2 regions of the Bradyrhizobium sp. NDS-1 genome follow, and region 1 is predicted to be linked to the other one. Evidence: predicted binding sites of a transcription regulator. Region 1 holds the regulator's gene; the other holds the start of a gene.

Region 1 (5,479 bases):
TCGACACCGCCCATTACAGCCGTCGCGAACGTGACATCGCCAAGCGCTACGTTCGCGAGAGCCGCCTGCGTGCCACCGGCGGCGATTTCCAGAAGGGCCTGGAGTGGCGGACGGTGAAAATGGTCAAGGACAAGTTCAAGATCCCGCTAATCCTGAAGGGCATCGCCACCGCCGAGGACGCCCTGATCGCGGTCGATCACGGCGTCGAATGGATCTACGTCTCCAATCATGGCGGACGCCAACTCGACCATGGCCTCGGCGCCATGCATGTGCTGCCCGAGATCGTCGAGGCCGTGAAGGGGCGTGCCAAAATCATGGTCGATGGCGGGGTCTGTCGCGGCACCGACATCGTCAAGGCGATCGCGGCAGGCGCAGACCTCGTCGGCATCGGCCGGCTGCAATGCTGGGCGCTGGCGGCGGCCGGCGAAGCCGGCATCACGCGGATGCTGGAGCTGTTGGAGGACGAGGTGCTGCGCTGCCTCGGCCTGTTGGGCGCCACCTCGTTTGCCGAAGTCGACAGATCCTGCCTGCGTCCGGCCACCGCCACCAACGCACCGAGCGTGTTCAGCGCGTTCCCGCTGTTCGACCACGAGCCTTATCGATACTGACTTGTCGAAAGCGACCCGTCGAAGGTGACTTGCCCACCGATGCTGAACTGAAAAGGACGCAATGACATCGCTCTCTCCCGGCAGCGCGGATGCGCTTCTGTTCGATCTCGGGCGCGTTGTGCTCGACATCGACTTCTCCAAGGCGATCGCCTGCTGGGCGGGACATGCCGGCTGCCGGCCCGAGGCGATCGTCGCGCGCTATGTGCGTGACGAGGCCTACCGGCTGCACGAGGTCGGCAGGATCAGCGACGAGGATTATTTCGCCTCGCTGCGCAGCTCGCTCGGAATCGGCATTTCGGACGCGCAGTTCCTCGAGGGCTGGAACGCGATCTTCGCCGGCGAGATGCCTGATATCGCCGAGCTGTTGCCGCGTGCGGCAAAGCGGATGCCGCTCTACGCATTCTCCAACACCAATCGGCCGCATGTCGATTATTTCTCGAAGGAATATGCCGGCCTGCTCGGCCATTTCCGCGAGCTGTATCTGTCGTCCAGCATCGGCCTGCGCAAACCGGATGCGGCGGCTTTCGACCATGTCGTCGCGGCGATCGGCGTCCCGGCGGAGCGCATCCTGTTTTTCGACGATCTCGCCGAGAACATCGAGGGAGCCCGGGCACGCGGCCTGACCGCCGTGCATGTCACCTCGCCGCGCGATGTCGGGAACGCATTGAAGGCACTGGGCATCTGAGGCCAGCCGGCCGTCGCCGCGGAACCGGCCTCCCGAAGGCAAAATTTGCACAGAATGGGGAACCAGTTCCCTTTGTGCATTTTTGTACAGAGTTCCGGGAACGGAATACCGCCCTTAGGACTCATGAGTCCGTTGGGACTTCTACATCGGACTTATCGACGTGCTGGGCAAAACCTATCTCACCAAGCAAGCCTCTCTCCTGCTTGAATTCGCAAGAACCACCTCGGATTCTGACCTTTCCGCCAAGCTGATCAGCAAGGCCGCCGACCTGAAATCCTTGGCCGATCCGCTACCGGACAAGGATCAAGGTCCCAAAGCTCCCGACGTCGCACTGGACGACGGCTCGGACCGACCGAGCGGGAGTTGACCGATGCTGGCCGTGGTGCTCGTCCTTCTCGTGCTCGCCATGGCCATCCTCATCCCGGTCTGTCTCGCCTTCCGGATCATGCCGCGACGGACGTGAGCTGCGTCCTCCGCTGGGGCCACGCAGGCTAAATCACCCTGCGTGCTGCTTTGCCTCGCGCCCGCACTCGGATAGAACTCTCGCCGGCCATTTATCGATGTGCTCAGCAGGAGTTTAGCCCTTGGCTTTGATGCCCGTTTCTGACGCGCTTGCCGCGGTACTGGCGGGTGCGGAGCCGCTGGCTGAACAGATGGCTCCGCTCGACGATGCCTACCATCGCGTGCTCGCGCGCGACGTCGCGGCGCGGCGCACGCAGCCGCCGCAGGCGATGTCGGCGATGGACGGCTATGCCGTCCGCGCCGCCGATGCGGCAACGATCGATTCCCGGCTGACGGTCATCGGCGAGGTCGCGGCGGGCCGTCCTTTCGCAAGAACGGTCGGCGCCGGCGAAGCCGTACGGATCTTCACCGGCGGCGTCATTCCCGACGGCGCCGACGCCGTCGTGATCCAGGAGGACACCGTCGCGGACGACAGCTGCGTCACGATCAAGCAAGCCGCGATCGCCGGACGGCACATCCGCCCGGTAGGCGTCGACTTCCGTGAAGGCGACGTCCTCTTGCGCAAGGGAACCCGGCTGACGGAGCGCGATCTCGCGCTCGCCGCCGCCATGAACTACCCCCACCTCGCCGTCTGCCGCCGTCCGAAGGTCGCGATCCTCGCCACCGGCGACGAACTGGTGATGCCGGGCTCAACGCCCGGGCACGGCCAGATCGTCTATTCCAATGGCTACGCCCTGCACGCGCTCGCCCGCAGCGAGGGCGCCGAGACCATCGACCTCGGTGTTGCCGCAGATACGCTTGCAGCCACCTCCGCCGGCATCCGCCGCGCCCGCGAGACCGAAACCGATATCCTGGTCACGACGGGCGGCGCATCTGTCGGCGACCACGATCTGGTCCAGCAAGCGCTCCGGGACGAAGGCATCTCAATGGCGTTCTGGAAGATCGCGATTCGGCCCGGCAAGCCGATGATGCACGGACGGCTCGGCGCGATGCGCGTGATCGGCCTGCCCGGCAATCCGGTGTCCTCCTATGTGTGCGCCTTCCTGTTCATGGTGCCGCTGATTCGCGCGCTGTCGGGCCGTTCGGTGATTCATCATCGCCGCGAGCGGGCCGTACTGGGCCGCGATCTCGGCGCCAACGACCAGCGCGAGGATTATCTGCGCGCGCGCCTGGAGCTGCGCGACGACGGCGCGCTCGTCGCCGTTCCCGTTAGCCATCAGGACTCCTCTCTGCTTGCGAATCTTGCTGCAGCACAGGTACTTCTCGTGCGCCCGCCGTTCGCGCCGAAGGCCGAGGCGGGCAGCCCTTGCGAGGTGCTGCGCCTCCCCGTCTGAACTGCGCGGCCACACGCATTCCGCGAACTCGCCCCTGTTCACGGTAAATTAAGCAGTTGCGGAACATGTATCGAACATATAGTGTCCGTTCATGATTTGTTTCGAGCATGTAGCGGCTTATCGCTGAATTCATCGTCTCGGAATCGAACGGCATCAACCGGGGGACTTAGGTCGAGATGTTAACGCGCAAACAATACGAGCTTCTGCGGTTCATCAGTGAACGTTTGAAGGAAAGCGGCGTGCCGCCGTCCTTCGACGAGATGAAGGATGCGCTCGACCTGCGCTCGAAGTCGGGCATCCACCGCCTGATCACCGCGCTCGAGGAGCGCGGCTTCATCCGCCGCCTGCCCAACCGCGCTCGGGCCATCGAAGTCATCAAGCTGCCGGAGCTTCAGGCTGCGGCCGGCAACCGGCGCGGCTTCACGCCGAGCGTCATCGAGGGCAATCTCGGCAAGGTGCGCGCGAGCTCCAGCCCGCCCGTCGACGAGGGCGAGCGGCCCGTCGCAGTGCCCGTGATGGGCCGCATCGCGGCCGGCACGCCGATCGAGGCGTTGCAGACCCGCAGCCACACCATCAGCGTGCCGCCCGACATGCTCGGCTCCGGCGAGCACTACGCGCTCGAAGTGCGCGGCGATTCCATGGTCGAGGCCGGCATCCTCGACGGCGACATGGCGCTGATCCAGCGCAACGAGAGCGCCGATACCGGCGACATCGTGGTGGCGCTGATCGACGACGAGGAGGCCACGCTCAAGCGCTTCCGCCGCCGCGGCGCCTCGATCGCACTCGAGCCCGCCAATGCCGCTTATGAGGTGCGCATCCTGCCGCCGAACCGCGTGAAGATTCAGGGCAAGCTGATCGGGCTTTACCGGAAGTACTGAGAGCCCTCGGCGGTCATTCGATACCCATGATTCCGACTGGAGCGGATCTGATCCGCTCCTGCTGGACAATCTTCTGGTCTTGCGCAGATTGTCCGGCCCCTCTTCAGAGGCGACGCCTCGGCGTGTCGCCACAAGCCCCCATTGCTTCGCGGTCTCGAGTCCTCGAGCAGACATGACGCATCGGCGCCCGCGCGCCGCTGACGTTGGTCCTCGCCGAATGCATTGATGTGAGCTTTGTTCCTGTCGGATTCGAAAAGATAATTTGATCGCGTCCCGCAGACCAGCCGCAGATTTGCCTACAACCAAGCAGAGCGTTGCGTGCTTCCACTCTGATAGAGGCTTGCGCCTCCGAGGGAGGCGCGGGTTGCTATCTTCGAATGAGGAGCACCCGATGTGTGACTACAGCCTGCATGCCGTTGCATCGCGCCCCGCCGAAGTCGGCGAGACGATCGTGTCGACAACGTTCCGCGGCACCTCGACGCGTGGCTTTGCTTCTGCCGCCGATCCGACCGTGGCCGTCTGTCTGCTGCCCGGGACGGAGCTCGCCTTCGCCGACAACGTCCGCTACGACAATCGCTGGATCTGGACGCGCACCGTCAATTCGCGCGTCGGCAAGTTCGGCAAGATCGATCCGCACATTCCCGATCGCCACCACGACGCGATCGAATTCCCTGACGGTAAATACGTGCTTGTGACACAACTCGTCGAAGGCCAGCGTGCCACCGTGTTGCAATTGCCGGTGACCCAGCCCGTCGGCGAGCGCGAGCACAAGCCGCAGATCATCGACGACAGCCGGTCGCCGGTCACGCGCCTGCCGATCGGCTGACGCCACCTCGACTGACAACTGGATGCCGCCAGGATTGAAGTGCCATCGCCGGCAGACGCCGGCGAGATGGCATGGTTCGTGTTTTCACGAACATCGATCGGCCCGCCCGGCGCCGCACGAAGTTTGAGCCGTCCTGCCTGAATTTTGAACGTCCGCTCCGCAGCCAAATGACCGATGCTGTCGTGGTTTGAGGCGGCGGACACGCTCGATGAAGACCTTCATTCGCGTCGTTGAACTCTGGGTGCCCGACCGGACGCGCAGGCGTCTGGAATTCGGCGGCGGCCTCTACGGCGAAGGGCTGTCCGCGTTCAAGTCCGTGAGCGAGGACCTGCACTTCGGATATGACGAGGGACTTCCCGGCAAGGCCTGGGCCTCTGGCCATCCCGTCATCCTCACGACCTTCGCCAACTCCTATTTCAAACGGACCGAGCAGGCCGTCGCGGCCGGCCTCACCTGCGGCGTGGCGGTGCCGGTGTTCGCGGGCGAATTCCTGCAAGCCGTGATGGTGCTGTTCTGCGGGGACGACGAGGCGCATGTCGGCGCGATCGAACTCTGGCACAACGATCCCGATCGCTCCCACGAGATGGCGCTCGTCAACGGCTATTACGGCATGGCGGACATGTTCGAATTCAACTCCCGCCACACCAGGTTTCCGCGCGGCTTCGGCCTGCCCGGACGCACCTGGA
Region 2 (5,479 bases), 1.9 Mb from region 1:
CTCGGCAAAACCGCGCACATGCATGCCGGCATGGTTGGTGCGGCTATAGGTCAGCCGGTGGATCAGATAGGGATAGCCGTGATAGGCGAAGACGACAGGCTTGTCCGATGTGAACAGGCTGTCGAAGTCGCGGTCGGACAGGCCGTGCGGATGCTGATTCTTCGGCTGCAGGGTCATGAGGTCGACGACGTTGACGACGCGGATCTTCAGGTCCGGCAGCGCCTTGCGCAGCAGGTCGACGGCGGCGAGCGTTTCCAGCGTCGGCACGTCGCCGGCGCAGGCCATGACCACATCGGGCTCCTGGCCTGCATCTTCCGTCCCCGCCCAGGTCCAGATGCCGATACCGGCATCGCAATGCGTGGCAGCTTCCTGCATCGAGAGCCATTGCGGCGCCGGCTGCTTGCCGGCGACGATCACGTTGACGCGGTTGTAGGTGCGCAGGCAGTGGTCGGCGATCCACAGCAGCGTGTTGGCATCAGGCGGGAAGTAAATGCGGACGATATCGGCCTTCTTGTTGGCGACGAGATCGACGAAGCCGGGGTCCTGATGGCTGAAGCCGTTATGGTCCTGACGCCAGACATGCGAGGTCAAGAGGTAATTGAGCGAGGCGATCGGACGCCGCCACGGCAGCTCCCGCGTCACCTTCAGCCATTTGGCATGCTGGTTGAACATGGAATCGACGATGTGGATGAAGGCCTCGTAACACGAGAAGAAGCCGTGCCGGCCGGTCAGCAGATAGCCCTCGAGCCAGCCCTGGCAGAGATGCTCGCTCAGCACCTCCATGACGCGGCCGTCTTGCGCCAGATGCACGTCGTAGGGTTCGATCGGCTCCATCCAGACGCGCTCGGTTTCCTCGAACACCGCGTCCAGGCGGTTTGACGCGGTCTCGTCCGGTCCCATGATGCGGAAGTTGCGTTCCTTCGCGTTGAGGCGGATGACGTCGCGCAAGAATTTGCCGAGCTCACGCGTCGCTTCGGCCACGACGCCGCGCTGCGGCACCTCGATTGCGAAGTTCCGGAAGTCCGGCAGCTTCAGCTCTTTCTTCAGGAGGCCGCCATTGGCATGCGGATTGGCGCCCATGCGGCGAAGGCCTTCGGGCGCCAGCGCCTGAAGCTCGGGGACGAGGGCACCGCTCGCGTCGAACAGTTTTTCCGGCTCGTAGCTGCGCATCCAGTCTTCGAGCACTTTGAGATGCGCCGGGTTTTCACGGCAGCCTGCGACGGGCACCTGGTGCGCGCGCCAAAAGCCCTCGACCTTCTTGCCGTCGACCTCTTTCGGACCGGTCCAACCCTTCGGGCTGCGCAGCACGATCATCGGCCAGCGCGGCCGCTCCACGCTTGCGCGCCCGTCCCGTGCGTGCTGCTGAATCGAGCGGATGCTGGCGAGCGCGACGTCGAGCGCGTCCGCCATGGCCTGGTGCATCAGTTTGGGATCATGACCCTCGACGAACAGCGGCTCGTGGCCGAATCCGCGGAAGAGATCACGGATCTCTTCGTCCCGCATCCGCCCGAGCACGGTTGGATTGGCGATCTTGTAGCCGTTGAGGTGCAGGATCGGCAGCACCGCGCCGTCATGGGCCGGGTTGAGGAACTTGTTGGAGTGCCAGGACGCGGCCAACGGTCCGGTCTCGGCCTCGCCGTCTCCGACCACGCAGGCAACGATCAAATCAGGATTGTCCAGGGCCGCGCCATAGGCATGCACCAGCGCGTAACCGAGTTCGCCGCCTTCGTGGATCGAGCCCGGCGTTTCCGGCGCCGCATGGCTCGGAATGCCGCCCGGGAAGGAGAACTGCCTGAACAGCTTGCGCATGCCGTCCACATCGCGCGCGATATCAGGATAGATCTCGCTGTAGCTGCCTTCCAGATAGGTGTTGGCGACCATGCCCGGCCCGCCATGGCCGGGGCCGCAGACATAGAGCACGCTCACATCAAGTGCGCGAATGACGCGGTTGAGATGGGCGTAGATGAAGTTCAGGCCGGGCGTTGTACCCCAATGGCCAAGCAAACGCGGCTTGATGTGCTCGGGCCGCAGGGGCTCGCGCAGCAGCGGATTGTCGAGCAGGTAGATCTGCCCGACGGAGAGGTAGTTCGCGGCGCGCCAGTAGCGGTCGAGGAGATCGAGGTCGCTGCTCAAGGAGGCCGATTGTCGTTGATTTGTCATGTTCGTGCTGACCTTCACCCGGCGATCGTCACCAACATTGTTCCGCGGTGATTGATCCCTGACCGGCATCAGACGAGATCGTGATGACCGGGGTGTTGCGTGAGGTCAAAGGATCGCGCCCGAAAATTGGGCGGCACTTTGCATGGGGTTGTTTTTCAGTTTTTCGTTTGTGTTCTTGATTTGTTCCTTTGGCGTGCTATCTTGCCCTCATGAGTCCAGCAGCATCCTCTCATGCTCTCAAGCACCCGCCGGTCACGGCGCCCTCCGAGCCGGCGGGTGCGGACTCTGATTTTCCCGAGCTCGGCGTCGCCATCGACCGCGCGCGCAGGCGGGGGCGGGGTGCGCAGTCCAACGCCAGCGGCCGCTATGAGGCCGAGGCGCGCGTCGCCTTCGACGACGGCTGGCAGAGCCTCGAAGAGCTGCCGCCGTTCAAGACCAGCGTCGGCATCGACACGTCGCGCAAGGTGATCACCCGCAACGACAGCCCCGATATCGGCTTCGACCGTTCGATCAATCCCTATCGCGGCTGCGAGCACGGCTGCGTCTACTGCTTCGCGAGGCCGACCCATGCCTATCTCGGCCTGTCGCCCGGGCTCGACTTCGAGTCAAAACTGTTCGTCAAGCCCGAGGCGCCGGCGCTGCTGGAGAAAGAGCTCGCCGCGACCGGCTACGAGCCGCGGATGATCGCGATCGGCACCAACACCGATCCCTATCAGCCGATCGAGCGCGAGCGGAAAATCATGCGCGGCATCCTCGAAGTGCTGGAGCGTGCCGGGCATCCCGTCGGCATCGTCACCAAGTCGGCGCTGGTGGTGCGCGATATCGACATTCTCGCGCGGATGGCAAAGCGCAACCTCGCCAAGGTCGCGATCTCGGTCACCTCGCTCGATCCAGGACTGGCGCGCACCATGGAGCCGAGGGCCGCGACGCCGCCGAAGCGGCTGGAGGCGCTGAAGCAGCTTTCGGACGCCGGCATTCCGACCACGGTGATGGTCGCGCCCGTGATCCCCGCGCTGAACGATGCAGAGATCGAGCGCATTCTCGATGCCGCCGCCCATGCCGGCGTCAAGGAAGCCTCTTATGTGCTGCTGCGGCTGCCGCTGGAGGTGCGCGATCTCTTCCGCGAATGGCTGATGGCCAACTACCCGGATCGTTATCGCCACGTCTTCACGCTGATCCGCGACATGCGCGGCGGGCGCGACTACGACGCGAAATGGGGTGAGCGGATGAAGGGCACGGGACCGATGGCGTGGACCATCGGCCGCCGCTTCGAGATCGCCTGCGACAGGCTTGGCCTCAACAAACGGCGCTCGAAGCTGACGACGGATCATTTTGCGCGGCCGAAGCGGAACGGCGATCAGCTCAGCCTGTTCTGAACGGAATGAAAGAGGCGCAGCATGAGTAAGGAAGTTCCGCCCCCGGTGCCCCGGCTCACCGTCGTCACCCTCGGCGTCAGCGACATCCGCGCCAGCATCGCCTTCTACGACGCGCTCGGTTTCTCGCGGCGGCTGAAGGCGACCGGCGAGGCCGTCGCCTTCTACGATACTGGTGGTCCGGTGATTGCCCTGTATCCCTGGGATCAGCTCGCTGCCGACGCGGCGTTGCCGGACCAGCCGAGGCCGTCGACCTTTCGTGGCATGACGCTCGCCTGGAACTGTCGGACGCGCGAGGAGGTCGATGCGGTGCTGGCGTTCGCCCTCGGCAAGGGGGCCAGCTTGTTGAAGGCCGCGCACGAGACCGATTACGGCGGCTATTCCGGCTATTTCACGGACCCCGACGGCCATCCCTGGGAGGTCGTGGTGGCGCCGGGCATCGATGTCGGCGAGGACCGGCGGGTGCATCTGGCGGAGTAGGGCGATCTGAATAACGGGAATTGTCCGGGGTTCCCGGTTGCGCTGGCCAGGCCGCTTGCGCACGATCCCGGCCATGATTCGGGACAAGTCAGCCAAGAAGCCGGCCAAGGGCGCGCCAAAGCAGGATGCCGCGAAGAAGGCAGCGCCTGCCCGGGCGGCCAAAGCCGCCGAGGCAAAGGCTTCGACGGGCAAGGGTGCGGGCAAGAAAGGCGTCATCGCGATTGCTCCGCCGAGCTTCCGCCGCGAGCGTGCGCTGATCAAGCGCGGTGTCTGGCCGGTCGCCGGCTGCGACGAAGCCGGGCGCGGACCGCTGGCAGGTCCAGTGGTGGCGGCCGCCGTCATTCTCGATCCGAACCGCATCCCGCGCGGTATCGACGATTCCAAGCGCCTGACGGCGGAGGAACGCGAAAAGCTGTTCGACAAGATCTGCGCCACCGCGCAGGTTTCGGTTGCCGTCGCCTCGCCCTCACGGATCGACCGCGACAACATCCTGCGCGCCTCGCTGTGGGCGCTGAAGCGTGCGGTGGTGGCGCTGCCAGAGACGCCCAGGCATGTCTTCGTCGACGGCCGCGACCGGCTCGACACGGAATGCGACTGCGAAGCCGTGATCGGCGGCGACGGCATCGTGCTGTCGATTGCCGCGGCGTCCATCGTCGCCAAGGTTACCCGTGACCGGCTGATGTGTGCATTGGCACAGGACTGCCCGGGCTACGGCTTTGAGCAGCACAAGGGCTACGCCGTGCCGGAGCATCTCGACGCACTCGACCGTCTCGGCCCTTCGATCCACCACCGCACCTTCTTCGCTCCCGTAGCGGCGGCGCGTGCCAAGCACATGCCCTGGACGGTCGAGCCGGTGCGGGATCTGTTCTCGGTCACCGAGGTCGAGGTGCAGGTGGAAGCGGCCGTCGAGCTCGACGCACCGGCAAGTCTCTAGATGCCTAACCCAGCCTCTCATGGCCGGGCATGACGGGCAGACCGAAGTTGCCACAGCGCGTCACGCCCCTTATCAAAGTAGCCGTCAGCGAATAGGGCCGGCTGGACGGGTTGGCTGCATCTGTCGGGCATTGCATGCGGTTTACCTCCCTGGTTATCGAGCTCATTCGCGCCCGGCCGCGGCTGATCGTCTGGATCGCCGTGCTGCTCCAGGCCGGGATGTGGCTGTTCGTGGCGCTGGTGTTCTACCGCAGCCCGCCGGGTGCCCTCGCGACGCTGCTGGCTTTCGGACGCGAATACCAGGTCGGCACTGACCTTGGTCCACCCTTGCCGCTTTGGCTCGCCGACATCGCCTATCGCGCCGCCGGCGGCCACATGTTCGGCGTCTATGTGCTGGCCCAGCTCTGCGAGATCGCGACCTTCATCGCGCTCTATCATCTCTCCCGCGCCGTGGTCGGCTCGCAGCAGGCGGTGCTCGCCGTGCTCTTGACGATGACCGTGCTTGCCTTCTCCTCGTCGGCGCTCGACTTCGG

Evidence for each region. Region 1 encodes LexA, which represses DNA repair genes until DNA is damaged. Its sites were predicted from a motif close to TGTTCNNNNTGTGTTCNG; they were not measured.
Region 2: RX330_RS09515 (PA0069 family radical SAM protein) is a predicted target of LexA. The motif match lies at 2,331-2,348, and genes of this name have one in related genera.

What each region holds. Positions count from the first base shown of each region.
Region 1 covers NZ_CP136628.1:3,919,043-3,924,521, reverse strand. The annotation lists gene RX330_RS18510 (alpha-hydroxy acid oxidase) at 1-608, shown strand, start outside; gene RX330_RS18505 (HAD family hydrolase) at 670-1,293, shown strand; gene RX330_RS18500 (hypothetical protein) at 1,454-1,660, shown strand; gene glp (gephyrin-like molybdotransferase Glp) at 1,878-3,089, shown strand; gene lexA (transcriptional repressor LexA) at 3,266-3,967, shown strand; gene RX330_RS18485 (hypothetical protein) at 4,359-4,793, shown strand; gene RX330_RS18480 (GAF domain-containing protein) at 5,002-5,479, shown strand, end outside.
Region 2 covers NZ_CP136628.1:2,008,679-2,014,157, forward strand. The annotation lists gene RX330_RS09510 (phosphoketolase) at 1-2,160, opposite strand, end outside; gene RX330_RS09515 (PA0069 family radical SAM protein) at 2,370-3,536, shown strand; gene RX330_RS09520 (VOC family protein) at 3,558-4,013, shown strand; gene RX330_RS09525 (ribonuclease HII) at 4,087-4,947, shown strand; gene RX330_RS09530 (glycosyltransferase family 39 protein) at 5,082-5,479, shown strand, end outside.